3 regions of the Planococcus alkaliphilus genome follow, and region 3 is predicted to be linked to each of the others. Evidence: riboswitches for the same ligand, from Rfam matches in the RefSeq annotation. Region 3 holds a riboswitch; each other region holds the start of a gene.
What was found. A riboswitch is a leader RNA that binds a small molecule or an ion and turns the genes downstream of it on or off. The one in region 3 is predicted to bind cobalamin.

Region 1 (10,595 bases), 550 kb from region 3:
GGAAGCATCTTCTGAAACACTGCCGTTACCGGATAGTTCTTTTGATCACCTTTCGAGCCGACATGCCCCGTTTGATGCCAAAGAAGTATGGCGAGTATTGAAAAAAGGCGGGACTTTCTATACCCAACAAGTCAGTAAGGCGGATAAAGCGAATCTGAAGGCCGCATTTGGACGCGGCCAGTCGTTTGGAGAGCAGGACGGCACATTACGGGATGCTTGCGAAAGCGAACTGGCAGATGCCGGGTTTTCGAACATAGAAATTCGTGAATACGATGCAGCGGAATACTTGGAGCGCCCGGAAGATTTGCTTTTTCTTCTCATGCATACACCCATTATTCCGGGCTTCGGGGAACAAGAAGGAGATTTCGCTCGCCTTCAGGAATTCATCGAGCAAAATCAAACTGAAGAAGGAATCAAGACGAATTCAAAGCGATTTATGTTGATTGCCAAGAAGTAAGGAGATCTGAACAGAATGGAAAGCCGCTATCTATCAATTGAACCTTTAATTGAATATAAATCAGGGTTTCATATAGTGCTCTATCATGGCTGGGGTACTTCCATAGAAAGTTTTAACTCATTGGGGCGGCGGATGGCAAAAGCAGGCCACCGGGTTATCATTCCGGAAATTCTCTACCACGATTCCAGAAATCGGCTCAAAGATCCGTTTACGAAAGAAGCCATCCACCGCCACTTTTGGGAAACCATTTTTACGAGTATAGAGGAATTCAGCGATTTAGCGACGGCTGCTGATTTGCCGGTTTCGAGAACAGTCGTAATTGGCAGTTCAATGGGTGGTTTTATTGCCAACGGAGTATTTTCAAGAATGCCAAATTTAGCCGGAGCGGCCAGTATTAATGGCTCCGGTTCCTTTTTGTTCACTGAAAAACGCTTCCGGGAAATGGATGGCCGGCCAAAGCCGAATGAAAAAGAAGAGGCCAATCTTAGAGAATTCGATCCGAAGGGAAAGGGGATAGGGGCTTCTCCTATCTTACTGCTTCATGGAAGCGAAGACCGAACCATTCCGGTAGAGGGACAAAAAGATTATTACGGTTATTTGATTGAAAGAGGAAAGTCCAATGCTGAAATGAAATTATATGAAGGTATTAACCACCAATTTTCCGAAGAGATGGTCTTGGATTTAATCGATTGGTTAGCAGATTTGGGCATAGAAGAGATTATTTCCAAGAGCCTGCATCCAGACATCCGTCAACTTCTGGCCTATGCCACATCAGAGGAGCGGATAGAAGTGGAATATGCAGCCTATCAACACGATCCAAACCGGAGATTGTACGGCTTGAAAAAAGAAGGGAATTTTATAGGCTGTATTGGAGTCGAGCAAAAAGGACTCGGGCAGCTTGAAATTATCCATTTAGCTGTTTCTCCGGTAAATCGGAAAGCTGGAGCTGGAAAGGAGCTTGTGGAGTGGGTTTTCCGGACATATTATCCGAAGGTCATGATTGCCGAGACAGATAGCGAAGCTGTCGGTTTTTACAGCAAGTTGGGATTTGAGGTTCACAGCCTAGGTGAAAAATATCCAGGGGTTGAGCGTTTTCTCTGTAAACGAAGTTCGGCCAACTCTGAAGAACAAAATAAATGATTTTAATGTCTATATACTAAGAGCCCTTACTCATGGAGTAAAGGCTCTGTCTGTTTTTGAAGAAATTCTTCTTTGAACGATTCCGCGCTTTGTTCACCTTGTTTACGAGGCGGGCTCGCAAGGAAAGCGGCGAACATGCCAAGCAGCGGAAACAGCAAGATTCCCCAAAGAATTTCCCTATAGCCGCCGAACAGATCATACGCGATGCCGAGCGGCAATGGGCCGAGTGCTGAGCCGGTCACGATCATCGCCATTGAAATGCCGCTGATGCTGCCAATGTGCTTGCGCCCGAAATAATTCGGCCAGACGACAGCCATGACAATGCGTTCAACGCCCATGCTGACTCCCCAGATAAGCCCGAACACAATGGCCATTGCTAAGGTACTGGCGTTTTGAAGCAGCAGCAGAGAAACGATTTCTCCGAAAAACAGCAAGGCCAGCATATATTGCACTTTCACTTTTTCAAGCAGCATGCCCGTCAAAAAAGTCACAGGCAAACCGATCAAAGCAGTGATACTCAAAACGCTGGCAGCTGTTTCAAGAGACAATTCTTTTTCTTGGAAAATCGAAACTAAATGAAAAGTAAGGCCGGTATTAACAATGCCCGGAATGGCTGCACAAAACAGCAAAAGCCAAAACGCTTTTGTTTTGGAGGCTTCTTTCACCGTCCAGCTGATTTCTTCCACAGTCTTCTGCATCTTTCCTTGTTTTTTGGCGTCTCCATTATCAGGCAGCAAGCCCATGTCTTCCGGTTTGTTCTGAATCAGGAAAAAGGCCAGCGGGGTAAAGCAGATAATGATGATAGCGCCGAGGATCAGCCAAGAAGCGCGCCAACCAAAAGAACCGATCAGCCACACGTTCAGCAGCGGAAATGCGGCCGAACTGACCAAACCGCCGATTGCTGCGATGCTGATGGCTCGGCCTCTTTTTTTCACAAACCATTGAGGGATCAAGGAGCTTGAAATCAGCGCCATCGATCCTTGGCCCAATAAGCGGATGAAAAAGAAACCGATAAAGAGCATGACAAGGCTGGTGACAAAACTATTGAACATACAGGCAGCTGCAAGTGCCAAGGAAACAATGACGGCCATTTTGCGGGAGCCATTGCGGTCGATCAAACGGCCGATAAAGAACAGCAGAAATCCGGAAGCCAAAGTGGCCGCTGAATAGATGCCGGAAACCGTTGAACGGCTCCATCCAAATTCGTCTATGTAATAATCAATGAAAATCGAGTTGGAATAAGTTTGTCCGGGACCAGAAAAAAACTGGGACAGCGCAGCAAGCGCGATAATCACCCAGCCATAGTGAAAGGAATATCCTGTAATTTGTTTCATCGTACATCTCCACTTTTGATAGTAAACTGCTAATCTAAGGCTATTGATATATTGAAATCACAATTAATTATCATACCACCATTATTAATTAATGAAAGTCTTTTGTTCATGAAACAAAAAGAAAAAGGATTCAGAAATTAATTATTTCGAAAAAATGTATCGAAGCTGACTGCTTATGCATTTGAAAGGATTTTAAGGATTAAATGCAACAAGAAAAGGAAAAAGGTGTATGATAAATAGAGTTTCTGCATCTTTCAATAGGAAATTACCGAAACAAGTGAGTTAAGGATTCAGAGCAGCTTGACTTTAAAGGCCAGTGTCGAGTTAAATGAAAAAGACTTCTTTTTTAGCTGCTCACGACATGGAAGAGAAATTAGATAAAATAAAACGAATCGGACGATATGAACGATTTTAAGGAGAAAGAACAGAATGGGTTTGTGGGAAATTTTTGTTGCGATTGTACTGGGAATTGTGGAAGGTTTAACAGAGTTTGCGCCAGTTTCTTCAACAGGGCATATGATCATCGTTGATGACATCTGGCTAAATTCAAAAGAGCTGTTCAGTGAGCCGGTGGCGAATACATTTAAAGTTGTCATTCAGTTGGGATCGATTTTAGCGGTAGTGATCATCTTTAGAGATCGTTTTAAAGACTTGCTTGGCATAAATCGAAGCAAAACAGCTGAGAAAAAGCAGCGTTTGAGTTTGACGAAAGTAATTGTCGGGTTAATCCCGGCCGGAGTGCTCGGTTTGGCCTTCGAAGATTACATAGATGAATACCTCTTTTCGGTTGAGACCGTTATTATCGGTTTAGTGCTGGGTGCAGTGCTTATGCTAATCGCGGATTACTTTACTAAAAAGAAACCGCATATCGATACGGTTGACCAGATGACTTACAAACAAGCGCTTGGCATGGGGCTTTTCCAATGTCTTGGTTTATGGCCAGGTTTCTCCCGTTCAGGCTCGACTATTGCCGGCGGGGTTCTTTTGAAAATGAGCCATAAATCAGCAGCGGATTTCACCTTTATTATGGCAGTGCCGATCATGCTTGGAGCAAGCGGCTTGTCGTTATTGAAAAACTGGCAGTACATTACGGTGGACGCTCTTCCATTCTTTGTGGTCGGATTCATCAGTGCTTTTGTGGTAGCTTTAGTTGTTGTTAAATTCTTCTTGAAATTGATTGATAAAATCAAATTGGTGCCATTTGCGATTTATCGAATCGTACTTGCGGCCTTGATTTTTGTGATTTACCTGTAAGGGCTTGTAAAATCCAGATAGCTGGATTATAGTAAATAAATACAATAATTAGTGTTTAGATTTATTTTTGAACACTATATATAGTGTCGCCGATAATGATGGTGCCTGAAAAGGCTTAATAGGGAATCCGTGAAAATCGGAGCTGTACCCGCAACTGTAAGTGCTGACGAACTATGGAAAACCACTGTCCAATGGATGGGAAGGCCGTAGTGTAGGTGGAAGCACAAGCCAGGAGACCTGCCTCGTTATAAGTTTATGATCTTCTCCGGGAGCTGGGAGGTATAACGAAGGTACTCTGCAAGGAACAGTGGATTTCTGCTGTTTTCCGTTGGATTATTTGCGTTTATATACCCGTCTTCTCTCAGAGAAGGCGGGTTTTTTGTCTTTAAAACAAGTAATGGAGGATTGAGCTGCATTGGAAAAACAGATTTCGGCAAGCATTTCACGGACGGTGCAAACAAGACTCGTGCTGCCGCCCGACACAAATCATATGGGAACGATATTCGGCGGAACGGTACTGGCCTATATTGATGAAATTGCGGCAATTACCGCCATGAAACATAGCGGAAAAGCAGTAGTGACCGCTTCGATCGATACGGTCAACTTTTTATCTTCCGCTACAGTCGGAAATGTCCTTCTTTTGGAAGGGGTTGTAATTTCCACAGGCCGGACTTCGATGGAGGTCTACGTAAAAGCGGAATGCCAAAACATTGAAACAACTGAAAAAACCTTGACAACAACTGCGATTTTGACGATGGTGGCTGTGGATGATAAAGGCAAACCGACGCCGGTGCCGGCAGTGGTGCCGGAGAGCGAAAAAGAAAAACAATTATTCAAAAGCGCACAAGATCGGAAGCAGCAGCGCATGAAAATCAATGAATTTGCAAAGGAGCTGGTTTGAGATGAATCCCATCGTTTATTCGGAAAAAGACACAGTTGAAAAAGCCATCCACCGGGCGGAAAAAATTTATAACTTGGATGTTGCACCTCTTCTCGCGAAACTGGAAACACTTGGACATGAAGCAAAAGCCGAACAATCGCTTATATATGCACTCAACCGGATTTCCATGGCAGAACCGGATTGGACATTTGTAGCGGCTGAACTGTATTTAGAAGAATTGTATGAAAAAGCTGCAAAGAACCGGAACTATCCGGCACAAGATAAATACGGCGACTTTTATAAGTTGGTGAAGAATTTAAGTGAAGTCGGCATCTATTCGAGCGACTTGATGGAAAGTTATTCCGAGGAAGAAATCAAGGAGCTGGGCAAGGAAATCGATGCTGAGCGGGACTTGCTGTTCAATTATATCGGCCTGTTTTTATTGGCAGACCGCTATGTGGCGAAGGATTATGAAGGAAATATCCACGAATTGCCGCAGGAGCGCTTCTTGGTCATCGCGATGACTTTGATGCAAAATGAACCACGAGAAAAACGGCTAGATCTGGTAAAAGAAGCTTATTGGGCGATGAGCAACCTTTATATGACGGTGGCAACACCGACCTTATCCAATGCCGGCAAGAGCTTCGGGCAGCTGTCTTCCTGCTTTATCGACACGGTCGACGATTCGCTCGACGGCATTTACTTAAATAACTGGGATATTGCCCGCCTAAGCAAAGACGGAGGCGGCATCGGCATTTACTACGGCAAAGTCCGCGCGCTCGGATCGGACATTAAAAAATTCAAAGGCAACTCATCCGGAGTCATTCCGTGGATCCGCCTTGTCAACGACACAGCAGTCAGTGTGGATCAGCTTGGACAGCGCCAGGGTGCGGTCGCTATTTACTTGGACGTCTTCCATAAAGATATTATGAACGGTTTCCTGGATTTGAAAACGAACAACGGCGATGAGCGTCGGAAAGCGCACGATATTTTCACGGGAGTTTCGATACCTGATTTATTTATGGAAAAGTTGAATGAAAAAGATGACAACGGCCGGAGCATTGGCGAGTGGCATACCTTCTGCCCGCATCAAATTAAAAGCGTTATGGGCTGGAAAGATGAACACGGGACGGCACTTGGACTTGAGGATTTTTATGATGAAAACGATGTAAAGCATTTTACTGAAAAATACGAGGAAGCGGCAGCGAATCCGCTATTGCCGCGAAAAACTTACCGGGCGATGGATATCATGGCGCGCATCATGGTATCGCAGCTGGAAACCGGGACACCCTATATGTTCTACCGCGACGAAGTGAACCGGCAAAATCCGAACAAACATATGCGTGGAAAAGGGCGAACGTCGATTTACTGCAGTAATTTGTGTACCGAAATTGCGCAGAACATGTCAGCGACAACTATCATGAAAGAGTACACCGACGAAGACGGCAACCTGGTCATGATCCGGAAACCGGGCGACTTCGTTGTCTGCAACTTGTCGTCGATCAATTTGCCGCGTGCGGTGAAAGCGGAAGTGCTGGAGCGTCTCATTCCGATTCAGATGCGCATGCTCGATAATGTCATCGACTTGAATACGATTTCTGTCGGGCAGGCGGATGCGACGAATAAAAAATTCCGTGCTGTTGGATTAGGAACTTTCGGATGGCACCATTTGCTCGCACTTGAAGGCATCCACTGGGAATCAGAAGAAGCCGTAACGTTCGCTGATAAGTTATATGAAGAAATTGCCTACCATACGATCCGCTCTTCCATGGAACTTGCCAAGGAAAAAGGTGCTTACCGCGAGTTCAGCGGCTCGGAATGGCAGACAGGGGAGTATTTTAAACGCAAACAATACACAAGCGGCCGCTGGACCGGTCTGCAAAAAGAAATCACTGAGAACGGCGTTCGCAACGGCTGGATGATGGCAGTCGCGCCGAACTCGTCAACAGCAAAAATCGGCGGTTCAACGGACGGCATCGATCCATTGTACGCAGTCGAGTATGCAGAGGAAAAGAAAAACTTCAAATTCAAAGTGACAGCACCTGACTTGAACCACAATACGTACGATTACTACCGCCGAGCCCGCCATGTCCTGGACCAGAAATGGAGCATCCGCCAGAACGCGGCACGCCAGCGCCATATCGACCAAGGCATCAGTTTCAATTTGTATGTTCCGCATACGATCAAAGCAAAAGATTTGCTGGAAATGCATGTCGAAGCTTGGGCACAGGGGTTAAAAACGACTTATTATGTGCGCAGCACCTCGCAGGCGGAAATTGAAGAATGCGAAGCTTGCCAAAGCTAAGGAGGAACAAATATGTCCATACATGCACCTTTATCCAAAATTAAGCTGCTCAATCCGGAACATCCAAACAAGTCGACAGGCATTTTGAACGGGCAATCTTCCGGTTTATTGAACTGGAACGACATTGCCTACCCACAAATGTATGATCTTTACCAGACACTGCTATCGAATTTCTGGAAAGCCCAGGAAATCAATATGCAGGATGACATCAAACAATGGGACAGCTTAACTGCAACCGAACAGGATGTATTCTTGCGGTTGAATACCCAATTAGCATCACTCGACAGCCTGCAGACGCCGACGATGAGCCAGGTGATGGACTACGTGACCGACTCGAGCTTCAAAGCGATATTCGCTGTTATTGCCCAACAGGAAGCAGTCCATACGGAATCCTATTCTTATATCCTCAGCTCATTGGTGGCAGTGAGCGAACAAAATGAACGCTTTAATCAAGCCAAAAGCGATCCGATTGTCCGTAAGCGCAACGAACTGATCCTGGATGCTTACGAGGAATTCCGGCAAAATCCGACTGCCCAGAACTTGTTCAAGCTAAGCGTCAACTCCATCAACTTGGAAGGGATTTATTTCTACGCCGGCTTTGCTTTCTTCTATCATTTGGCGCGCCAGCAGAAAATGCTGAAGACCAGTACGATGATCAGCTACATCCAGCGCGATGAAATGCAGCACGCTTATTTCATCGCCCAATTCATCCGGATCCTATTGACGGAAAATCCGGAATTGAACACAGATGAAAATATTGCTTATGTCTATGAAGCAATCGACAAAGCAGTTCAGCTGGAAAAGGAATGGGCTCACTATATTCTAGAAGGCATTGAAGGGCTCGACCTTCAGGAGTTCGAAGGCTACGTGGAATATTTGGCGAACAAGCGCCTGCGGCAGCTCGGGCTCGATAATCTTTACGAAGAACGCAGCAATCCGATGCCGTGGATACAAGTATTCGGTGATGACATGATGAATGACACGAAATCCGACTTTTTTGAACAAAAATCCCGGACTTACTCGAAAGTGTCGCAGTCCAATGGATTCGACGAATTATAAGCCGAAAATCGCCATCGTCTATGCGTCCATTACCGGCAATACAAAAGCAAGCGCAGAAATGCTCGCGGAAATCTGCCAGGCGAATGGTTTAGAAACGGAGCTTTGGGCCATCAACGATTTCCCTTTAACTGAACTCTTACGTTGCGATATTGTCTTAGTAGGCACCTATACTTGGGGAAACGGCGAGATTCCAAAAGAGCTGTACAGCTTGTTCCATGCCTTTGAAACCTTGGAGCGGAAGCATCTCGTAACGGCAGTTTTTGGCACCGGCGACAGTTTTTTCGCAGAATTCTGCGGAGCTGTAAACCGGTTTCGGGATATGCTATTTGTCCAGACCGCTTTAGCGGCTACCTTGAAAATCGAGTTGCAGCCGCAAGAAATAGATAAAATCCGCTGTGAAAAATTCATTGAAAGTGCATTGAAAAAGCATATAGAATTAAAAACAGAAAATACATGAGAATGTAGTATGAGAACAGATCCCTTAAATTTAAGGGGTCTGTTTTTAGTTAATCCGAGTGAAATTATCGGAAAAGTCATTGAAACTGAATTGAAAAATAATTTGAAAAAATACTACCATACAAGTATGCTAATGTGGTAACATGAAATCCAAGCAAAGGAGGGATTAAGTGCTGAACATCGATTCAACTAAGAAAATCAAAAGTTTTTCTACTAAAGACTACGTTTATGAAATATTGAGAGAAAATATCATTTCATTGGCTATCGAACCTGGCCAACAAATTTCTGAAAAAGAAATTTCGGATTTGCTGCAAGTAAGCAGGACGCCAGTTCGGGAAGCATTTGTTAAATTAGCGCAGGAAGAATTACTGGAAGTTTTCCCGCAGCGCGGCACGAAAATCGCTTTAATCGATTTATATCATGTCGAAGAAGCACGCTTTATCAGAGAACATTTGGAAAGAGCTACTGTACGAGTGGCCTGTGAAGATTTCCCGGAAGAAAAGTTGAAGGACTTGGAAGCCAATCTGCAATTGCAAAAGAAATGCGTGGCTGAAAAAAACTTTACCCGGCTTTTTGAACTGGATGAAGAATTTCATAAAATCATTGCCGAAGGAAGCGGAAAAGAGCGGATTTGGGCCTTGATCCAACAGATGAACGCCCACTTGAACCGGATTCGGATGCTGAGCTTGGCAGCCAACTATAATTGGGAATTGATCCTATCGCAGCACGAAAAGATCTTTACTGCCATTAAAGAAAAAAATGCCGACCTGGGAGAAAAAGCCATGGAGGAACATTTGAAAAAGCTTCTTTTCGAGCAGGAAAAACTGAAAAGCGAATACCAGCAATATTTTAAGCAATAAGCTTTTGGGACCAAATGTAAGCGCTTTAAATGAGCGGATTTAAAATTTTGCTATCCAATAAAACCAAGGGGGATTTACGGATGAAAAAACGCAGTATTATGTCAGCATTAATGATTTCTTCAGCTTTATTACTAGGGGCTTGCGGCGGTGAAAGCGCTGCCGAAGGGGACGACAAAGTCTATACACTGAAAGTCGGGACCGCTTTAGCTGAAACAGATCCGATTTATGAAGGATTGGTGGAGTGGAAAGACAGCGTAGCTGAAAAGACGGACGATAAAGTGAATATCGAAATTTTCGGCAACGGTTCGCTTGGGGATGACAAAGATATCCTGGAACAAGCAAAAGTGGGCACGAACGTGGCAGTTATCGTAGATGCTGGGCGTCTTGCTGAAATGGAGCCTGAAATGGGCATTTTGGCTGCTCCTTACGTAGCGGACAGCTACGATGAAGCGAGCAAAATTGTCCAATCGGATCTATTCAAAGGCTGGGAAGAAGAACTTGCACAAAACCATAACCTGAAAGTGCTTTCGTTCAACTGGTACCAAGGCGACCGCCACCTGTTGACGAATAAGAAAATTGAAAAGCCGGCCGATCTTAAAGGCTTGAAATTGCGTACACCGGGAGCGGAAATCTGGACAGAAACCATTTCTGCAATGGGAGCAAGCCCTTCAGGCATGGCCTTCTCAGAAGTTTATCCGGGGATCCAACAAGGAGTTATTGATGGAGCGGAAGCGCAGCATCCGGCCACTTACGGGGCGAATCTTCAAGAAGTCGTTAAATACATTACGAAAACGAGCCACTTCCAATTGCTGACGGGCATTGTAGCAGGGGCTGACTGGATGAATGGCCT
Region 2 (10,595 bases), 280 kb from region 3:
GCAAAATGAAGTTTCTGGACCGGTTTTTAAGATCAAGCATGACCCGCGGGTAACAAAAGTGGGAAGTTTCATCCGGAAGACCAGCATCGATGAGCTGCCGCAGCTGTTGAACGTACTTAAAGGCGAAATGAGCCTAGTAGGTCCGCGGCCGCCTTTGCCGGATGAAGTCGAGAAATACACGCTTTATGAAATGAAGCGGCTCAGTGTGACCCCTGGCCTCACTTGCTACTGGCAAGTAAATGGCCGCAGCAATATCGGCTTTGAAGAATGGGTTTATCTTGACCTGAAATACATTCGTGAACGCAATACTTTGATTGATATTAAATTGATACTAAAAACAGTGTTGGTGCTGTTTGGCTCTAAAGATGCCTATTGAGTACTAAGAAAATCCCTGCATCGCTCCTTTGCGATGCAGGGATTTTCAATGGAGCAGCTAATAGACAGAAAAGGATTTGAAAAACTGTTGATAGGCACTGCAAAGGAGTGGATAATGGAGTGAATGGATATCTCAAGCAGTTTTCGATGAAAGGAGGAATTTACTCGTGGATGAATTAAAAGGCGTTTTGCCGGCGTTGCGCAATATGAAAGAATTTGAACGCTTATTGAAAAGCGACCATGAATACATCATTTATTTGGAAGTGCGTTTATCGCAGCTGAAGACGCTTGTGCAAGCGGCGAAAAAAGCGGATAAAAAAGTGGTTCTTCATGTCGATTTGATCCAAGGGCTCAAAGCGGATATGTATGGAATCGAATACTTGGTAAGGGAAATCAAGCCGGATGGCATCGTTTCTACGCGCAGCAATGTGATTACGCTGGCGAAAAAAAACAAATTGATGACTATCCAACGGCTTTTTTTGCTGGATAGCCAAGCGCTTGAAAACAATATCAATCTGATCAATCAAGTGAAACCGGACTACATTGAAATTCTTCCTGGAATCATTCCCTCGGTTATAAAAGAAGTGAAAGAAAAAACGGGGATCCCTGTAATTGCTGGCGGTTTGATCCGGACTGAAGAAGATATAAGCCTTGCTTATAAAGGCGGCGCTGTAGCGATTTCGACTTCCCAACCCGAATTATGGGACAAATAAAGGCGCTTTGCAGATTAAAATAGTTTCTGGATTAAAATATGTCAAATCCAGAAACTTTTTAAAAAATTGATATTGACAGCGCTTTCAGTAAGTGATAGTTTAGGATTAACAAGTTAAGAGCTGTGTTGGAGAAATGGAGACCTGCACTGATATGAGTACTTCTTAAGTAGAAGTCTGCTCATTTCAGTGGAGGTCTTTTTTTATCTTTTCGGTTCTTAAACAAAATTATAAAGGAGAGTTGAAAAATGACGGAATTTTTAGCTGAAGTAATTGGTACCATGATTTTGATTATTTTTGGTGCTGGAGTTGTAGCTGGTATCGCATTAAAGGATTCTAAAGCAGAAAACGGCGGCTGGATCGTTGTAACAATCGCTTGGGGCTTAGCAGTAACGATGGGGGTTTACGCTGTCGGCAATTTCTCCGGAGCTCACTTGAATCCAGCAGTTACACTTGGCTTTGCGGCAGTCGGCGACTTCCCTTGGTCAAAAGTTCCTGTTTATATTTTGGCGCAGATGATCGGTGCGATCATCGGAGCAGCTATCGTCTTTTTCAATTACTTGCCGCATTGGGAGCGTACGAAAGACCAAGAGACGAAACTTGGTGTATTTGCAACCATCCCTGCTGTACGTAAGCCATTCTCGAACTTGGTTTCAGAAATCATCGGGACATTTGTTTTAGTAATGGGCTTATTGTTCATCGGAGCAAACGAATTTACAGAAGGCTTAAACCCATTGATCGTTGGGGCATTGATCCTTGCAATCGGCTTAAGCTTAGGCGGTCCTACAGGATATGCGATCAACCCAGCTCGTGATTTAGGGCCAAGAATTGCCCATGCATTATTGCCGATTCCAGGCAAAGGAAGTTCAGATTGGAGCTACGCTTGGGTGCCGATCGTCGGACCAATTTTCGGCGGTATCTACGGAGCAGTATTCTATAAAGCAATGTTCCTAGGCGAATTCAATTTGCTTTTCTGGGCGCTTAGTGCAATCTTCCTGCTGGTTTTATTCGGCGCAGCAAGTGTAGAATTGAGAAAAGGCTCAACAGTAGCTGATAAATTAGAAGAAAAAATCATTTCTTAAATTCCAAAGGAGGAGATCGTTTTGACTAAAGAATATATTTTATCTATTGACCAAGGCACTACAAGTTCGCGTGCAGTATTGTTCAACCATGCAGGTGAAATCGTTAATTCTGCTCAGCAGGAATTCGAACAGTTTTTCCCGCAGCCAGGCTGGGTAGAGCATGATGCCAATGAGATCTGGACTTCCGTGCTTGCTTGTATCGCAGAAGTTTTAAGAAAAGCAGATATTACGCCGGATCAAATTGCCGGAATCGGAATCACGAACCAACGCGAAACAGCAGTCGTATGGGATCGCAACACTGGCAGACCTGTCTACCGCGCAATCGTTTGGCAATCGCGCCAAACTGATGGCATTTGCAAAGATTTGAAAGAAAGAGGATTGGAAGACACATTCCGCAAGAAAACGGGCTTATTGATTGATGCTTACTTCTCTGGAACAAAAGTAAAATGGATTTTGGACAATGTTGAGGGTGCTCGTGAAAAAGCGAACAACGGAGACTTGATGTTCGGTACAATCGATTCGTGGCTAGTCTATAAATTATCCGGCGGAAAAGCGCATATTACGGATTACAGCAATGCTTCCCGTACATTGATGTACAATATCTACGATTTGGAATGGGACGATGAGCTTTTGGAAATCTTGACGGTTCCAAAAAGTATGCTTCCGGAAGTGCGCCAGTCCTCTGAAGTTTACGCAAACACAGTCGACTATCATTTCTTCGGACATGAAGTGCCGATTGCCGGAATTGCAGGCGACCAACAAGCCGCTTTATTCGGCCAAGCTTGCTTTGAAAAAGGCATGGCGAAAAACACATACGGCACAGGCTGTTTCATGTTGATGAATACAGGTGAAAAAGGTGTGGTTTCAGATCACGGCTTATTGACAACACTTGCTTGGGGAGTAGACGGCAAAGTGGAATATGCGCTTGAAGGAAGTATTTTCGTTGCCGGATCTGCTATCCAATGGCTTCGCGACGGTTTGAAGATCTTGGATAACGCACCTGAAAGTGAAGCGTATGCGGCTTCAGTCGAATCAACAGACGGCGTTTACATGGTACCTGCATTTGTAGGCCTTGGAACACCTTACTGGGATACAGATGCACGCGGTGCCATCTTCGGTTTGACTCGCGGAACAACGAAAGCCCACTTCATCCGTGCGACGCTAGAATCATTGGCATATCAAACAAAAGACGTGGTAGATGTCATGATCAAAGACGCGGGAATCGAACTTAAAACATTGCGCGTTGACGGCGGAGCCGTTGCAAATGATTTGCTGATGCAATTCCAAAGTGATATACTTGATGTACCGGTAGAACGTCCGGTCATTCAAGAAACAACTTCACTTGGTGCTGCTTACTTAGCAGGACTTGCGGTAGGCTTCTGGAAAGACAAAGAAGAGATCGCGAAACAGTGGAAAGTGGAAGAAACGTTTACGAGCTTGATGCCAGCTGAGCAAAGTGAAGAACTTTACGAAGGTTGGAAAAATGCAGTAGCTGCAACTCGTACATTTAAAAAACCTGAAGCAAAATCAATTGTTAATTCTTAAGTAAAAGTTAATATTTGGCCGGAGATATCGAGAGACCAAGCCAGTTCAGCTGAAGAAATTCTGCGACTGTAGCTTGGTCTCTTTTGTTTCCTTTCCAAAAATTGTAAAAAACTAAAGGAGCGGTATATGATGAAATTTTCCAGCTTAAACCGAACAGACACGTACAATAAAATGAAAAATACACCTCTTGATTTAATCGTGATCGGCGGTGGGATTACAGGTGCAGGAACAACGCTAGATGCAACAATGAGAGGCATGAAAGTGGCGGTCGTGGAAATGCAGGATTTTGCTGCAGGCACAAGCAGCCGTTCTACCAAACTCGTTCACGGTGGGCTACGCTATTTGAAGCAATTTGAAGTGAAAATGGTGGCAGAAGTAGGGAAAGAACGTGAAATCGTTTATGAAAATGGACCGCATGTAACGACTCCTGAATGGATGCTATTGCCGTTTTATAAAGGTGGAACTTTTGGGCCGCTTAGTACAAATGTTGGCTTGCGCGTCTATGACTTTTTAGCAGGCGTCAAGAAAGATGAACGCCGTAAAATGCTGTCAAAAGAAGAGACTTTGCGCCGTGAACCTTTATTGAAAAAGAAAGACATTAAAGGCGGCGGCTACTACGTAGAATACAAAACAGACGATGCTCGCCTAACGATGGAAGTCATGAAAAAAGCGGTTGAAAAAGGCGCTTTGGCTATGAACTATGCAAAAGTCTCAAGCTTCATCTACCATAACGGCAAAGTGGTCGGCATCCGTGTAGAAGACCAGGTCGATGGTAAAATCCACGAAATCTATGCGAAGAAAATCGTCAATGCAGCAGGCCCATGGGTGGATACATTGCGCGACAAAGACCATTCTAAACAAGGTAAGACATTGCAATTAACAAAAGGAATTCACTTAGTATTCGATGGCCGCCGCTTCCCGTTGAAACAAGCAATCTATTTCGATATGCCGGATGGCCGGATGGCATTCGCGATTCCGCGTGAAGGGAAAGTGTATGTCGGTACAACAGATACAGTTTACAAACAGGACATTGCTCATCCGACGATGACTACAGAAGACCGCGATTATGTCTTGAAAGCGATCGACTTCATGTTCCCGGAAGTGGGAATCCGTACGGAAGATATCGAATCAAGCTGGGCTGGATTGCGTCCGTTGATTCACGAAGAAGGCAAAGACCCTTCAGAGATTTCACGTAAAGATGAGATCTTTGTTTCAAATTCAGGATTGCTGTCGATTGCCGGCGGTAAACTGACCGGCTACCGTAAAATGGGCGAAAGCATCGTCGATATGGTAGCTGAGCAATTGGAAAAAGAGCATGGCTTGAAATTCAAAAAAGTATCCACAAAACATTTGCCGATTTCAGGCGGCGAAGTTGGAGGGTCAAAAGGGTTCGTGAAGTTCTCTGAAGATCGGGTGCGTTTAGGGGTGAGCCGCGGTCTTTCTCCGGAAGCTGCACGCAAATTGGTTCAACGCTACGGATCAAATGTTGACCAAGTCTTCAATTTCTTATTTACCGGAAACGAAGAAGCGGCTAAAGAGGGAATCGACCCAATCGCTTTCGCTATGCTGCGCTACGCTTTGGAATACGAAGCAGCCTACAAACCGATTGATTTCTTCATCCGCCGTACAGGTGCATTGTTCTTCGATATCAACTGGGTACACGCCAATAAAGCGGCTGTAAATGCTTATATGGGCAAAGTGCTTGGCTGGACTGAGGAACAGGCAACAGCTTACAATAACGAGCTGGAAGGGCTTCTATATGAAGCTGTACATCCGGTTGAAGTTGGCGGAAGCCGTTCAAGTGCTTCTTTTAAAGCCGCAGTAAACTAATAAATTCATAGATAAACCGCTCTGATCGATTAAGATCAGAGCGGTTTTTTTGCGGGTGTACTTGGTTCTTACATGAATGGGATCGACTTCTCCTGATTTTCTAGCGATTTGCTGGCATCCTTAAAAATGATATAGTGGATAAAAGCGCAAGTATTCTGAAAAGAGACAGGAGCAAGACAATGACATCCAATGAACGGTTGAAGCGAAGTTTTCTCGAGAGTGAGCATCAGTTGGCTGGCCACGGCAAGCGTGATGTGAAGGTGCTGAAAGAGGCATTTGAGGGTATTGATGGAAATGTAGAAAGCGATATTTACGGCCAAGGAACGGTTATTGAAGAGTTTCAGGAGAAGATGGCGGAGCTGCTAGGAAAAGAAAGTGCAGTATTTTTCCCGAGCGGGACAATGGCGCAGCAAATTGCCTTGCGTATCTGGTGCGACGCGGCAGGCATTCGGAAAGTAGCTTATCATCCATTGAGCCATCTGGAGATCCACGAAGAAAAAGGGCTTCAAGAATTGCATGGAATCGAGTCTGTGCTGCTCGCTGATAAGGATCGCGTCATTGAGCTAGAAGATGTCCTCCAAATGGACGAGAAAGTGGCCTGTATGCTGTTGGAGTTGCCGCAGCGTGAAATTGGCGGGCAATTGCCAAGCTACAAAACTTTGGAAGAGATTTCGGATTATTGCCGCAAGAACGAGATCAAACTGCATCTGGACGGGGCGCGGCTTCTGGAAGTGCTGCCTTATTACGGTAAAACCGCAAGTGAAGTCTGCAGCCTTTTTGACAGTGTCTATATCTCGCTCTATAAAGGAATTGGCGGCATCGCAGGAGCGATACTGGCAGGAGATAAAGAGTTCATGGCTCAGTCAAAAGTTTGGAAACGGCGCCACGGCGGCGATTTGATTTCGCTGTATCCATATATCCTTTCCGCTGACTATTATTTTGACAAGCGATCTAAAAAGATGGCGATGTATCATGAACATGCAAAAGAACTGGCCGGCTTTTTCAATAGCTGTGAAGGGATTACCACTCTGCCCGTGGAGCCTGTATCGAATATGTTCCATGTCCATTTCAGCTATGCCAATGACACGATGGAGGAGCTGCTTGCTGAGCTTCACCAGGAAACGGGAATCGGGCTTACAAGCTACCTTAAAACATTGGAAAACGGCGGCAGCTCCTATGAAGTCAGCCTAGGTGATTTGTATGAAACTTTGCCGGCAGAGAAGGTAGAAGAGCTATTTGCCAAGCTTAATGAAAAAATGAAAACTCTTAAATAGAAAGAAGCCTGTAAAAGACAGTAAGCGTCTTTTACAGGCTTTTTTCTATTTATCCAACGTACCATTTCTTGTACACCGGTTCTAAGGTATATGCCAGCATATGCTCAACGATTTCCCTTTTTTCAGGCTGTTCGATTTCGACCCAATGAATCGTGATAGGTGCCTGGATCTCTTGGGAAAATCCGTGAGGGGCATGATTTGTCTTTTTCAGTTTTGCGAAATGGCGGCGTATGCGATTGTAGATTGGTGCTCCTTTTCCGATATAAAGGATATTTTGATTGGAGTCACAGAAAATATAGATGCCTTTAGCCATTCCCATATTCAATTTAATCTTGTTCAACAACATCGTGGTCTCATCATTTAAAAGAAAAGGAACATTTTCGATGGACTTCCAATTTTCATTATCGAATGCATAGTTTTCTTTTCTCAGAAGCTCATGAATCTTTTCTTTCATCTAATAATCCCCCTTATTTGTCGGTCGTAAAATTCATTTCTATTTCATATTTTCGACTTATCTGATTATTAGTTTAACCAATAAACGATTAATAAGCGAGAGCAGAAGTAAAAGTCATATTATTCAAATATATGGAAGCGCTTTCTAATCGGAAAATTAGGCTTTTCTAAGGAATAAAATATGCTACACTTGAAACAAGTGAATAATCATGCAGAAAAAAGGTGCTGATTCGTCAGTATAACAGGGAATCCGGTGCGAATCCGGAGCTGTTTCCGCAACTGTAAGTGCGTATGAAATAAGAAAATGCCACTGTCTTAGATGAGTGATCATCCGACGGGAAGGTTCTTAGAGTAAAACGATGCACAAGCCAGGAGACCTACCTTTTTTTGAACGTATTTTTACTCTTCGGAAGATAAGGGAATCATACGGCAACTTTTACAATTTGGGCTTTATAGACGAGCCGTTTAATTGGAATGGTGCCGCCCTTTTTATGAGGGCGGCTTTTTGCTGTTTATCTGAAGTGCGATGCGGAAGATTACCACTGAGTAAAGCAGGAGAAGAGGTGATATGAATGAAAAAAGAAATGCGCTATATTTGCTATCCATTCATGCGGGAGTCCGCATCTACAGTGGATTTTGAAATTCGCACCGATTCACTGACGACGCGCATTGGTGAAGCCATTTCGTTGACTGGAGACATTCCGGAAGTAGAGCGGGATCTTCGTTATTTACAGCCGATGGCCTATCATTTGAATGGTTCGGTGCGTGGCAAAATAGCAATTGACCAAGAAGACCTTGAAAAACTGAGCAGTTTATACGATTTTTACGTGGCAGAGGTGGAAGACAGTATCGGAAATTTTGTCTTGCCGCAAGGGAGTCAGGCTGCCTGTAGCTTGCATGTGTGCCGAAGCGAAGCGAAAAAATCAGTTAGGGCATTGCATAAAGTGAGTTTGGAGCGGGAAGTTCCCGAGATTTTATTTGATTATGCGCAATTGCTCGCTAACGTCTTATTTGTCATGGCAGTTTATACCAATCGCAAACACGGGGTGGAAGAGATTCCGTTCATCAGCAAATCCTATCCAACGAGACCGAAAAAGAAAGATGAGGAAAAGATAAAATGAAAAAATCCTATTTATTGAGTGGAACGCTTGCACTCGCTGTATTTCTCGGAGCCTGCCAAAGTGAGGAAAGTGCGGAAACAACTAATACTGCAGACAATGCAAACCCGGAAACGGAAGTGGCTGAGTCTTACGCAGTGACAGATGATTTAGGCAATGAAGTGAAGTTGGAAGAAATTCCGGAAACCGTCGTTTCGCTTATTCCGAGCAATACGGAAATCCTTTATGCATTAGAAGAAGGAGACAAATTAATCGGTGCCACAGATTTTGATAACTACCCGGAGGAAGCTTTGGAAGTTGAGCGGGTTTCTGATTCTGTGAAATTCAATGCAGAACGCATCATCCAATTGGATCCGGATATTGTCCTCGCTTATTCGACTGGCGGACCGACCGGGCTTGAGGTTTTAGAAGAAGCGGATATTCCGGTATTCGTCATCGAATCCGCCGCTTCGTTTGAAGATGTATATGGCGACATCGAACAAATCGCGCAAGTAATGGGAGTGGAAGAAAAAGGCGAAGAACTGATTGCTTCCATTCAAGGAGAAATTAAAGACGTCCAAGACAAGCTCGCTGAAGTTGAGCAAAAGAAAAAAGCTTACATCGAAATCAGCCCGTTGCCTGAAATCTATACAACTGGCGATAAGACCTTCCAACAGGAAATTTTGAATCACGCTCAAGTGGAAAATGTTTTTGCAGATTTGGAAGGCTGGCCGCAACTTTCTGAAGAAGAAGTGGTGAACCGGAACCCAGAACTGATTTTTACAACGGTATCCTATGTGGAGAACGCTGTAGATGAAATCAAAGCCCGCGATAGCTGGTCGGAAATTGCGGCTGTCCAAAATGAGCAAGTCTTCTTGTTGGATTCAGATATCACCTCACGTCCGGGGCCAAGAATCGGAGAAGCCGTGAAACTTGTAGCCGAAACCGCTTATCCAGATTTATTGAAATAAGTTCATTAAAACCACTGTCCGAAAAAAGGGCGGTGGTTTTTAAATTGATTAAATTTTCAGATAACTGGTATAATTTATAGCAAGCCATTGCTTAATTAGGAGAGGGAAGAGGGGGAAGCATGATTAAAGTGACTGTAGCTATTCCCATATACAACGACGAACAATTTATTGAACGCTGCATTGCCAGCATCCTGAATCAGACATTAGACCAGCAATTTCTGGAAATTATTTGTATAGACGATGGTTCTACTGACCAAAGCGGCGCCATCCTGGATCGCTACGAGAAAGAATTCCCGAATATTCACGTAGAGCATCAGATGAACTCAGGCTCTCCGAGCGGTCCGCGGAATAAAGCGATTGAACTAGCGAATGGCCAGTATATTTACTTTGTGGATGCAGATGATTTTTTAGGGGAAGAAGCGCTGGAACGAATGGTGGTGGTAGGAGAAAAATACGATAGTGATATTGTTGTCGGAAAATACAAAGGGGTGAATCGAGGCGTCCCGGAAGCGATTTTTTCAAAAAATCCGGAGTTTTTCTCATTTTACGGATCCAACGCGTTAACGACTATCAGCTCATTGAAGATGTTCAAAGTTTCTTTGCTTCATGAACACCAGATCCGTTTTTTTGAAGAAACCAATATTGGCGAGGACCATACGTTTACGGTCCCTGCTTATATCTGTTCGAATGGCATAGCCATCGTAAAAGACTATGACTGTTATTATGCGACCCGCAATCCAGATGCCATTAAAGTCCAATTGACAAAGCAGGAAAGGCCATTTTCGAAAGTCTTCCGTTTTATTCAGGCAGCGCTTCAAGCGATCGTTTCGCTTAACGTGGAAGAAAGCAAAATCAATCGCGGGCTTCAGCAGTATTGGGACCGGCTAATGAATTTCGAAATCATGTATGAAGTGAATAAAAAACTGGATTACTCCAGAAAAAAACAACATCTCGCCAGTTTAGCGCCTTTATTGAAAGATTATGGACCAGGCGAAAGCTTTCAATTCTTCACGCCTATCCAAAAAGTGAAATTCCGCTTATTGGAGCATGGGGAAGCAAATGAGTTAATGGATTATCTCGACAGCGAGAAAAAGCAGGAAGATCTGCAAGTTTACCGAGGAGAATTATACCCGGCCACGGATGCCGCTTTTAAAATAGCGATTGACGAGCGAATCAGTTTTACACATGTCAATAAATATACGGCTTGTGTCATCAATGCTTATATTAAAGGGCAGAACTTCATCATTGAAGGGCATCA
Region 3 (10,595 bases):
TGACTTTGTGGAAAGATGAAGAATCGTTTACAAACTGGCAGCAGTCCCAAGCCTATAGCCATGCCCACGCGAAACGCGGCACAGCAGAAGGCATTGATAAGCGCCCGAATGTTTTTCCGCGCCCTTCTTTCGTTAAAACGTATACGCGATAAATGGCTCCAAGTGGCGCGCAGCATGGCTGTGCGCCATTTTTTTATGCGGTGCCGCGAGCTATCCCAAACTTAATTGAAAAACCAGTGCAAAACAGGCTATAATATAAAGGTTATCAATCGACAGGAAGGCGGAAGCATTTTGAAGAAATTCGTGAAAATCAAACTGATAACTAAAATCCGCCAACCGGATGTTGAAGAGCAAGTGTTGGAAATGCGGTCGGAAGGCACAATGACGGTTAAAAATAACCGGCTTTATTTGCAATATGAAGAGCAGCTTGAAGAGCTCAGCATCCGAACCACAGTGAAGATCAGCGATGATGAAGCAGTAATCATGAGAAGCGGAGGCTTGCAGATGCGCCTGCCGTTTTTATTACATAAAGAGCAAACGGGGAATTTAACGAACGAACAGGGGTCTTTTATGCTGACGACGAAAGCGCACGAATTGTCAGCAAGCGATACGCGTTTCAAAGTTCGATACGATCTGGCAATGGGCTCGTCCCATGTCGGGGAATACGAAATGGAAATACAATTTACGGAGGGTAAATCATGAATGCAGTAGAAAAAGTTCAACAGGCCATCAAATTGGCCATCAGTGAAGCGGTTCAAAAAGCCGAATTAACAACCGAACCAATGGAAATCCATTTAGAATCTCCAAAAGACAAAGCGAATGGTGATTATGCAACGAATATCGCCATGCAATTGACGCGCATCGCTAAAAAAGCACCGCGTGCGATTGCGGAAGCGATTGTGGAAAACCTGGATAAAGAATCAGCGAATATTGAAAAAGTGGAAATTGCAGGACCCGGCTTTATCAATATCACGATTAAGAAAGACTATTTACTGGATGTCGTCAAAACCGTATTGGAGCAGAAGGAAGATTACGGCCGCACCAATTCCGGCGCAGGCGAACGCATTCAAGTCGAGTTCGTTTCAGCAAACCCGACTGGCGACTTGCATCTTGGCCATGCCCGCGGTTCATCTGTCGGCGATTCGCTTTGCAATGTACTGGACCTTGCAGGCTATGACGTTTCACGTGAATATTACATCAACGATGCCGGAAACCAAATCAACAATTTGGCGCTTTCGATCGAAGCCCGTTATTTTGAGGCATTAGGAAAAGGCGACAGCATGCCGGAAGACGGCTATCGCGGACAAGACATCAAAGATATCGCGGAAGATCTTGTAAAAGAACACGGCGATAAATTTGTTGCGATGACGCACGAAGAGCGTTTTGAAGCTTTCCGCAAACACGGCTTGAAAGTGGAATTGGCGAAGCTTCAGAAAGACCTTGCGGATTTCCGCGTGGAATTCGATGTGTGGTATCCGGAATCATCCCTTTATGAAAATGGCAAAATCGATAAAGCATTAGCAAAACTTCGCGAAAATGGCCATGTCTATGAAGAAGACGGTGCTACATGGTTCCGTTCAACGGCATTCGGAGACGATAAAGACCGCGTATTGATCAAGAACGACGGATCTTACACGTATTTGACTCCAGATATCGCTTACCATGAAGATAAATTGCAGCGTGGATTTGATAAATTGATCAATATTTGGGGCGCTGACCACCATGGCTATATTCCGCGTATGAAAGCGGCAATCGAAGCGCTTGGCTACGACCGCGACACGTTGGAAGTGAACATCGTGCAGATGGTCCAGCTTTACAAAGACGGCGAGAAGATGAAGATGAGCAAACGTACCGGCAAAGCGGTAACTATGCGTGAATTGGTTGAGCTGGTCGGCTTAGACGCAGTCCGTTACTTCTTCGCGATGCGCTCAGGCGATTCGCATATGGACTTCGATTTGGATTTGGCCGTTTCCCAGTCCAACGAAAATCCGGTTTACTATTCGCAATATGCACATGCCCGCATCTGTTCGATTGTGCGCCAGGCAGAAGAGCAAGGTTTCACAGCTTCAACTGACCATCTGGAATTATTGTCATCAGAAAAAGAAGTGGATGTCTTGAAGAAAATCGGCGATTTCCCGAAAGTGGTTGCCGATGCCGCAAAGCTGCGTGCACCGCACCGCATCACGACGTACATCCAAGATCTTGCTTCGAACTTCCACAGCTTCTATAATGCCAATAAAGTATTGGATGTGACGAATGAAGATTTGACGCGTGCACGTCTGGCATTAATTACAGCAGTTAGAACGACGATTGCGAATGCGTTAAAAGTGATCGGCGTTTCTGCACCGGATAAAATGTAAACTTTCTGTTTTTAAACTGAATATGTATAATGAAAATGAATCAATTGAATAGTTGAAATCATAAAGGTGCCTATGTGTAACAGCATAAGTTAAAAGGGAAGCCGGTTCGAATCCGGCGCGGTCCCGCCACTGTAAGTGTGAGCAATCTGTTGATGCCACTGGAGCAAGACTCCGGGAAGGAACAGAAAGCGCCGAGCACGAGCCAGGAGACCTGCCTTTATGAAACGCCCCATAAGCCTGCGAGGACCGGCTGGATGCATAGTTTTATTATGCCGTCCTTTCATCCCTCCGCAGTTTTATGCGGAGGGATTTTTTATTTCGAACGCAATAATACCAACAAGAGAAAAGGGGATACAGCAATGAAGAAGTTTTGGAAGTTTGGAATGAGTGCGGGTATGGCGGCTTTGCTGCTGGCAGGCTGCGGGGAAGAGGCGGCACCGGCAGAAGAACAGGACATAGAAACACCGGCAGAACCGCCCAAAGAGGTGGTAGAAGTTGAATTCCCGGTGACTTTGACGGATGCTGTCGGCGAAGAAGTGGTGATTGAAGAAGAGCCGGATGCGATTGTCTCGATGGTGCCTTCTAATACGGAAATCGCTTATGAACTGGGATTGAGTGAAAAAATGGTCGGGGTTTCCGATTTTGATAATTATCCGGAAGAAGCGGCAAGCGTTGAGAAAATTGGCGGACAGGAATTCAATGTGGAAAAAATCATCAGCCTGCAGCCCGATATCGTATTAGCGCATGAATCGAATTTAGGAATCGGAGACGCGGGGTTGCAGCAGCTTCGAGATGCTGGCCTAGATGTATTTGTAGTTGAAGAAGCGGCCACTTTCGATGAAGTTTTTGAAACGATGACCATCATCGGCCAAGCGACCGGCACCATGGAAGAAGCGGATGCGCAAATTTCAGAGATGGAAGCGCAATTGGACGAAATCGAAGAAATGTCTGCAGAAGTAAAAGAACCGAAAAAAGTATTTGTCGAAGTGGGAAGTACGCCGGAAATCTATACGACCGGAACGGACACGTTCATAGACGAAATGCTGTCAACGATCAATGCTGAAAACATCGCCGGCGATCAGGAAGGATGGGTCAGCATGGATCCGGAAGCGATCGTCAGCAGCAATCCGGACGTAATTGTTACTACTGAAGGAGCATACGTACCAAATGCGGTCGAGCTCATCATGGGACGCAATGGTTTTGCTGAAATCACGGCAGTACAAGACGAGGCGGTTTATAACCTCGACTCGGACAAATTGACACGCCAAGGCCCACGAGTGATAGAAGGATTGCTGGAGCTTGCACGAGCAGTATATCCAGAGGTATACGGTGAATAAAAACCTGATCGCCTACACGATATCCCTCATTTTATTGGCGGGAGCTGTAGTGTTGGGTGTAACGGTCGGCACGGTAACGATTTCGCCGCGGGTGCTATGGAATCCATCTTCGGATGAAACAGCAGCTAATATCCTTTGGAATATTCGGATGCCGCGTGTGGTTTTGGCAGGCCTTGTCGGAGCGGCGCTGGCCATTGCGGGGGCAGCTTTTCAAGGGCTGTTGAAAAATCCATTGGCCGATCCTTACACGTTAGGAGTGTCTTCCGGCGCCTCAGTAGGTGCCGTAACGACGCTCTTTTTCGGCATTACCATTCCTTTTTTAGGAATTTTCACCTTACCGGTCATCAGTATGGCGGGCGCGCTGGCCACGATGTTGGCTGTCATGGCATTTGCCAAATTAGTGGACCGTTCGATGAAGATGGAAACGGTGATTTTGACTGGAATCATTTTCAGCTCTTTTCTCGGCTCGGTCATTTCTCTGATGATTGCTTTGACGGGGGAAGAGCTGCGCCAGATTATCGGCTGGCTTCTTGGTTCAGTTTCCATGCGCGGTTGGCCTTATGTGCAGATGGCGCTGCCGTTTCTCTTAATCGGATCGTTTCTGTTATGGCTGAACCGCAGAGAGTTGAACGCCATGCTATTTGGGGAAGAACGGGCACAGCATCTCGGCGTCAATATCAAAAGGAGCAAAATGATGATTTTGGTCAGCGGTTCGGTTCTGACTGGTGCAGCCGTTGCCGTTTCCGGAACGATTGGATTTGTCGGGCTCGTGGTTCCGCATATGGTTCGCTTGCTGTGGGGATCGGACCATCGCCATGTGCTGCCGCTGTCCTTTATCAACGGAGCCGCATTGCTGATCGTCTGTGACTTAGTTTCACGTACGATCATTTCGCCGACGGAACTTCCGATTGGCGTGATCACAGCCTTTATCGGTGCACCGGTCTTTGCTTTTATCTTTTTCCGCCAACGCAAAGGAGTGGCATAATATGTTGAAAATAAACAACTTAAGCGGCGGATATGGGGATCGGAATATTGTCCAGAACGTCTCTTTTTCCGTAGCGAAAGGAACCATGCTCGGCATTTTAGGTCCGAACGGCAGCGGCAAATCGACCTTAATGAAGTTGATCAGCGGGGTATTGCCGGCAACTGCCGGGACAGTCGAAATCGGCGGCAAAGAAATTGGCGCATTCCAAGCAAAAGAATTAGCGAGAGAGATGGCTGTTTTGCCGCAGCTTCACGCCCATGCTTTTGCCCATACGGTCCGTGAAACGATTTCGCTTGGCCGCTACCCGCATCAAAGCGGCTGGTTTTCTTCCTGGTCAGCGGAAGATGAAAGCGAAGTGCAAGAAGCGATGCGCCTGATGAATATCGGCCAGTATGAAAAGACGCAAATTGACCAGCTGTCAGGCGGAGAACAACAGCGTGTTTTTGTGGCGCAAGCTCTAGCCCAAAATGCCCGCGTTCTATTATTAGACGAACCAACCAATCATTTGGACATTAACCACCAAAAGGAATTATTAGACACGATTAAAAAACAGGCAATCGAAAAAAATCTGACAATCGTTTCGATTTTCCATGACATCAATATTGCCTCCATGTATTGCGACCAGCTCTTGCTATTGGATCAAGGGCAGATTGTCCGCATGGGCGAACCGCACGAAGTTGTGCGGGAACAAGATATCGAAGCGGTTTACCATACACGCGTCAGCAATCATCCCCATCCAGAGCTTCCAAAGCCGCAGATTACTTTACTGCCTGGGGTGGAACGCAAAACAGCCGCTGTTAAAATAGCAGCAGCCGATTTTCTGGTTTCTCCTGAAATGGTCGTCTACCAAAGTGAAATGCCTTTGAAAACCGTTTCTTCCGCGGTGATTAATGCGGGAGCGGGCTGGTTCCGTACCTTTATCAACCGCCACGTGGATATGGATTATAATATCGACGACAGTGTCCAGGAAATGACCGGTTTCATTGAGAGCAAAGGCTATAAGCCGACAGAAACAGTCGGGATGATGACGGCTGTCCGAACAGAACATGCGGTTGTGAAAGAATATCAGGGAGATTTCGGATCGGTTGTCATTGCCGTGACTGCAGGTGTCGGAAATGCCGTCGATGTCTCAAGGGCGGTTGACCGGGAAATTGGCGTCGGCACCATCAATACGTGGATTATGGTCAATGGCCATTTATCGGATGAAGCGTTTATCCAGGCGATGATAACAGCGACAGAAGCCAAGACGAAAGCGCTTCATCAAGAAGAGGTAAAAGATCCATTGACGGGCACGATCGCTACCGGAACATCTACAGACAGCTGCCTCGTCTCTGCTACTCAGCAAGGCGAATACTTGCCTTATGCCGGGCCGATTACGGAACTGGGCAAATTGATCGGTACGGGTGTATTTGAATGTACGTTGGAAGCGCTTGAATCCTACCGGCAGGCGAAACGGCAATGACGGCGCATGTCTTAGCCATTGCCCTTGGTATTTTAATCGACCGAATCATCGGAGATCCCGAGAATTGGCCGCATCCGGTTCGCTGGATCGGATCGCTCATTATGAAGCTGACTCGAAAGTTGAACCGTGCGCCACATGCGTTTCGCAATGGTTTCTTGCTAGTCGCTTTAATGGCTGGCGGTGCTTTTGCGATTGCTTATCTGATCGTCAGCTTAGCTTATGAAGTGCACGGAATAGTGGGCTTCTTTGTTGAAGCTGTATTGATCGCGGTAGGACTCGCACAAAAAAGCTTGAAGGAGGCAGCAGAAGAAGTGCATCAGCCGCTTTTGCGGAAGGACTTTTCAAAAGCACGCGAAAAGCTATCCTGGATTGTCGGTCGGGATACCAGGCACTTGAACGAAAGCGAAATCACAAGAGGCGTAGTCGAAACCGTTTCCGAAAATACAAGCGATGGCGTCACGGCTCCTTTGTTTTGGGCGTTCTTGCTGGGTGCACCCGGGCTGTGGATGTATAAAGCGGTCAATACGTGCGACTCGATGGTCGGTTATCAAAACGAGCAGTTTAGCCGATTCGGCTATGCTTCTGCCAAATTGGACGATGTGCTGAATTTTATCCCGAGCCGGATTACGGGAGCGATTATTCTATTGTCTACGCGAAATAAAAGAGGGCTCACCTTACGTCAGCGTTTTGCTGAATGGCTGATCGATGCTCCGAAACATCCAAGTCCGAATAGTGGCTGGCTAGAAGCTGCGACTGCCATCCAGCTTGGCATCGAACTAGGCGGCATCAATACTTACAAAGGGGTCCAATCCGTTCGTGCGCGAATGGGGACGCCAATTTTTAAACTGGAAGCACATCATATTAAAGAAACAGTGGCGCATATGCATCTAGCTGTCTTTTGGTTTTACATTTTATTTGCAGGAGGAGCGATGATTTTTGAAATTGCCTGACCATGGAGCAAATCCACACCGGCTTTACCAGCAATTGAATATCGAATGTCCGGAGCGGATTTTGGATTTCAGTGAAAATGTCCATCCATTTGGTCCGCCAGAATTCATCCGGAACTCTTGGCATTCCATGCATGGATTGATTGAACGTTATCCGGATCCGGAAGGTGAACCTTTTCGGAGCGCCGCTGCCAGTTTCCATGGGGTTTCAACTGAACAAGTGATTACAGGAAACGGTGCTGCTGAAATTTTTACATGGTTAGCACGCCGGTATCAGAAAAAGAAAGTGGTGCTTATTGAACCGGCTTTTTCCGAATACCGAAAAACACTGGAAGCGGAAGAAGCCCAAATCATAAGCGTCCAATTGACGGAGGAAAATGACTGGCAGCTTGATATCGAATTATTGGCATCTTCTCTTGCTGGCTGTGCCGCTGTCTATATCTGCAACCCGCATAACCCGACAGGCCTTCTGATTAAACAGCCGCAGATGGAATCTATTGCTGAAGCATGCAAGAAGGCGGGATGTGAATTGGTGATCGATGAAGCCTTCATCGATTTTGCGGGAGAAGCTTTTTCATTTATTCCGCGCCAATCGTCTTACCCTAAAACCATCGTCGTCCGGTCGATGACAAAAATGTACGCGATTGCCGGACTCCGGCTCGGTTATGCAATTGGCACCCCGGAAATCATGCAGGCGCTAAAACAAGGAGCGGCGCATTGGAATGTCAACGCCATTTCCGCTCAAATCGGAGCCGAATGTTTTAAGGAACAGATTTACAGGGAGCGAGTAATTGCTTCGGCGAATGAAGAACGGGAGCGCATGGCAGCCTTTTTAAAAGGCGTTCAATGCAAGGTGAGTGCATCCGCAGTAAATTTCTTATCTTTCAAACTGCCGGAAGAAAAAGATTCCTGCCGGTTTTTCATCGATTTTCTTGAGCAAGGCTTTGTTCTTCGGCATACCAAATCGTTCCGGGGAATGGATGGCGAATGGTTTCGCATCGGCATGAAGACACCTGCGCAAATGGATCAATTGCAGGAGGCGATCGGCAGATGGCTAATGGACAATTGATCTTTGTGAGCGGAGGTGTCCGCAGCGGGAAAAGTGCGTGGGCTGAACGGAGAATTCAAGGGTCAGCTGGGACTCGCAAAGTTTATTTGGCGAGCGGGCAAGCGCATGACCCGGAAATGGTGCAGCGAATTCATCGCCACCAGGAGGACCGGAAAGAACAAGATTGGATCACCATCGAACAGCCTTTGCATTTGGAAAAGGCGCTTCCATTTATAGAAGACGGCGACGCGGTCTTATGGGATTGCGCCACCACCTGGCTCGCCAATGAATTATACGAAGGCTGGGAAAAAGGGGCTTCGTGTGCCGGACAGCCAGGATGTATGGAGCAAAAATGGGCCAATTTGAAGAACACGATCCACAGTTTGCAGTGCCGGACAAAACTGCTGGTTATTGTCTCGAATGAAGTGTTGGATGATTTCGTCCGGGACGATACGTATCAGCGCTGGCTCGGGAGAATCCATATTTGGATCGCTGCACAAGCAGACGAAGCTTATGAAATGGAAAATGGCATGGCCCAAAAAAGGAAGTGATGAAAAGATGCGCCATGTAGTGAATGGAATTGCACTGGCTTTTCAGTTTTTCTCTGCCATTCCGGTTAAAAAGGAATTGCCGATGGAGAGAAAAGACATCACCGCAATGTATGCGGCTCTGCCTTTTCTGGGATTGTTTTTTGGCAGTGCAGCAGCAATTACGGCGCTCGTATTCAGGGATTTCACAGAACTCAGCTCATTAATTGCCGCATTCTTCATCACGGTTCTCTTCGTTATTTTAACAGGCGGCTTGCATTTGGACGGTTTGGCGGATGTCGGAGATGCCTATTTCTCTTATCGGGACCGGAAAAAGCGGCTTGAAATCATGGCCGACCCCCGTATCGGTGCATTCGGGACGATGGTGCTGCTATTTGCAGTAATCGGGAAAATCCTTATTATTTCGGAAATTATTTACCAGGTTTCACTCATTGCAGTTTTATTCCTCCCATTCCTGTCCCGAACGGGTCTTCTGCTGCTGTTCAATACGCTTGGCAGTGCAAAAGAAGAGGGCCTTGCATTCTTTTTTCAGAATAAAGCGAATAAAAAAAGTTTGCTTGCAGCATCGGCCCTATATTTAGCAATCGCATTAAGCGGGATGGTCATCTTGCTTGGCTGGAAAATAGCTATTGCTTTATCTCTCGCCTTTGCCATTTCTTTAGGGCTTTACCGGAATTGGTGCAAGCGCCATTTCGGAGGGGCGACGGGAGACTTGTTTGGAGCTTATATAGAAGGGACGGAATGGCTATTATGGGCAATTCTTTTATTCTTCATCTGATCCGGCATGCACCGACCGCAGGAAACCAGGCGAAACAATATATCGGCTGGACTGATGAAGCGGTGTTGCCGTTTAAAGCAGAACCCAATTCTTCGCAGACATCCGTTTGGGGAAGTGATCTGAAAAGATGCAAGCAAACGGCAGCCCTTCTTTTTCCAAATGCGAGTTATCACCCGTCGCCGCTTTGGCGCGAATGCCATTTCGGCGATTGGGAGCAGAAAACCTATGCAGAACTCGAAAACGACGAATTGTATCGGAACTGGATTGACGATCCGCTAAACTTGGCACCTCCTAATGGAGAAAACTTGCAGCAGCTAGCGAAACGGATTGAAAAGGCGTTAAAATTTTTGCCGGAAGGCGATGAATTCACCATTTTGACGCACGGAGGACCCATTCGATATATATTGGCGAGAGCAATGGGACAGCCGTTCCAACAGCAAACTGCGCAGCACGGGCGCCAAATTACGTTGGAATGGAAAAACCGGAAAGCCATGGAGGAGGGGGAATTATGCACATCGTTTTCGGCGGTGCCTTTAATGGCAAACGTGAATACGTAAAAAAACGTTTTGCTGGCCAGGAAGTGGAATGGTTGGAAAGCGAACTTCCAAAAGGTTCGGTTGTATTTTCAACAATAGTGGTCGCTGGAATTGAGCACCGCATCAAAATCCAATTGGGCAATGGGATTTCCGAATTCCAAATTCGTGAAGAAATCCAACAGATGCTGTCTACGTACAAAAATTATAAGCTGATTTGGGTATTAACCGAAATGAACCGGGGAATCGTACCGATCGATCCGCTCGAACGCGAACTGCGCGATGTGCTCGGCAGGATCTATCAATTTTTATTCTCCGAAGCGACTGAAATTACACGAATCTGGTACGGCATACCACAAAACTTAAAAGGCGGGGATGAAAGATGAAAATCTACACAAAAACAGGCGACAAAGGGCAGACGGGTTTAATCGGGGCGCGGGCGGATAAAGATGCACCACGCGTTGAAGCTTATGGAACGATTGATGAAGTCAATTCGTTTATCGGCAAAGCAATGACAGAGTTGGATGCAGAAAAGTACGCCGACTTGTTGGCTGATCTGGAAGCCATCCAAAACGAATTGTTTGATTGCGGCGGGGA

Region 1: another riboswitch for cobalamin. It lies ahead of AC2EXB_RS18220 (acyl-CoA thioesterase); the one in region 3 lies ahead of AC2EXB_RS15350 (ABC transporter substrate-binding protein).
Region 2: another riboswitch for cobalamin. It lies ahead of AC2EXB_RS14140 (hypothetical protein); the one in region 3 lies ahead of AC2EXB_RS15350 (ABC transporter substrate-binding protein).

The regions. Positions count from the first base shown of each region.
Region 1 covers NZ_CM168060.1:3,482,176-3,492,770, reverse strand. The annotation lists partial or broken gene AC2EXB_RS18240 (class I SAM-dependent methyltransferase) at 1-457, shown strand, start outside; gene AC2EXB_RS18235 (GNAT family N-acetyltransferase) at 473-1,597, shown strand; gene AC2EXB_RS18230 (MFS transporter) at 1,624-2,931, opposite strand; gene AC2EXB_RS18225 (undecaprenyl-diphosphate phosphatase) at 3,361-4,185, shown strand; cobalamin riboswitch at 4,267-4,444, shown strand; gene AC2EXB_RS18220 (acyl-CoA thioesterase) at 4,601-5,086, shown strand; gene AC2EXB_RS18215 (ribonucleoside-diphosphate reductase subunit alpha) at 5,088-7,370, shown strand; gene AC2EXB_RS18210 (ribonucleotide-diphosphate reductase subunit beta) at 7,383-8,429, shown strand; gene AC2EXB_RS18205 (flavodoxin domain-containing protein) at 8,410-8,886, shown strand; gene AC2EXB_RS18200 (GntR family transcriptional regulator) at 9,056-9,745, shown strand; gene AC2EXB_RS18195 (C4-dicarboxylate TRAP transporter substrate-binding protein) at 9,826-10,595, shown strand, end outside.
Region 2 covers NZ_CM168060.1:2,660,348-2,670,942, reverse strand. The annotation lists gene AC2EXB_RS14175 (sugar transferase) at 1-376, shown strand, start outside; gene AC2EXB_RS14170 (glycerol-3-phosphate responsive antiterminator) at 543-1,088, shown strand; gene AC2EXB_RS14165 (MIP/aquaporin family protein) at 1,334-2,167, shown strand; gene glpK (glycerol kinase GlpK) at 2,189-3,712, shown strand; gene AC2EXB_RS14155 (glycerol-3-phosphate dehydrogenase/oxidase) at 3,842-5,542, shown strand; gene AC2EXB_RS14150 (threonine aldolase family protein) at 5,722-6,816, shown strand; gene AC2EXB_RS14145 (GIY-YIG nuclease family protein) at 6,866-7,270, opposite strand; cobalamin riboswitch at 7,472-7,668, shown strand; gene AC2EXB_RS14140 (hypothetical protein) at 7,842-8,390, shown strand; gene AC2EXB_RS14135 (ABC transporter substrate-binding protein) at 8,387-9,337, shown strand; gene AC2EXB_RS14130 (glycosyltransferase family 2 protein) at 9,457-10,595, shown strand, end outside.
Region 3 covers NZ_CM168060.1:2,936,186-2,946,780, reverse strand. The annotation lists gene AC2EXB_RS15365 (antibiotic biosynthesis monooxygenase family protein) at 1-152, shown strand, start outside; gene AC2EXB_RS15360 (YwiB family protein) at 292-702, shown strand; gene argS (arginine--tRNA ligase) at 699-2,360, shown strand; cobalamin riboswitch at 2,408-2,593, shown strand; gene AC2EXB_RS15350 (ABC transporter substrate-binding protein) at 2,720-3,697, shown strand; gene AC2EXB_RS15345 (FecCD family ABC transporter permease) at 3,705-4,682, shown strand; gene AC2EXB_RS15340 (adenosylcobinamide amidohydrolase) at 4,684-6,144, shown strand; gene cbiB (adenosylcobinamide-phosphate synthase CbiB) at 6,141-7,094, shown strand; gene cobD (threonine-phosphate decarboxylase CobD) at 7,081-8,160, shown strand; gene AC2EXB_RS15325 (bifunctional adenosylcobinamide kinase/adenosylcobinamide-phosphate guanylyltransferase) at 8,142-8,690, shown strand; gene cobS (adenosylcobinamide-GDP ribazoletransferase) at 8,653-9,465, shown strand; gene AC2EXB_RS15315 (histidine phosphatase family protein) at 9,429-10,022, shown strand; gene AC2EXB_RS15310 (bifunctional adenosylcobinamide kinase/adenosylcobinamide-phosphate guanylyltransferase) at 9,974-10,384, shown strand; gene AC2EXB_RS15305 (cob(I)yrinic acid a,c-diamide adenosyltransferase) at 10,381-10,595, shown strand, end outside.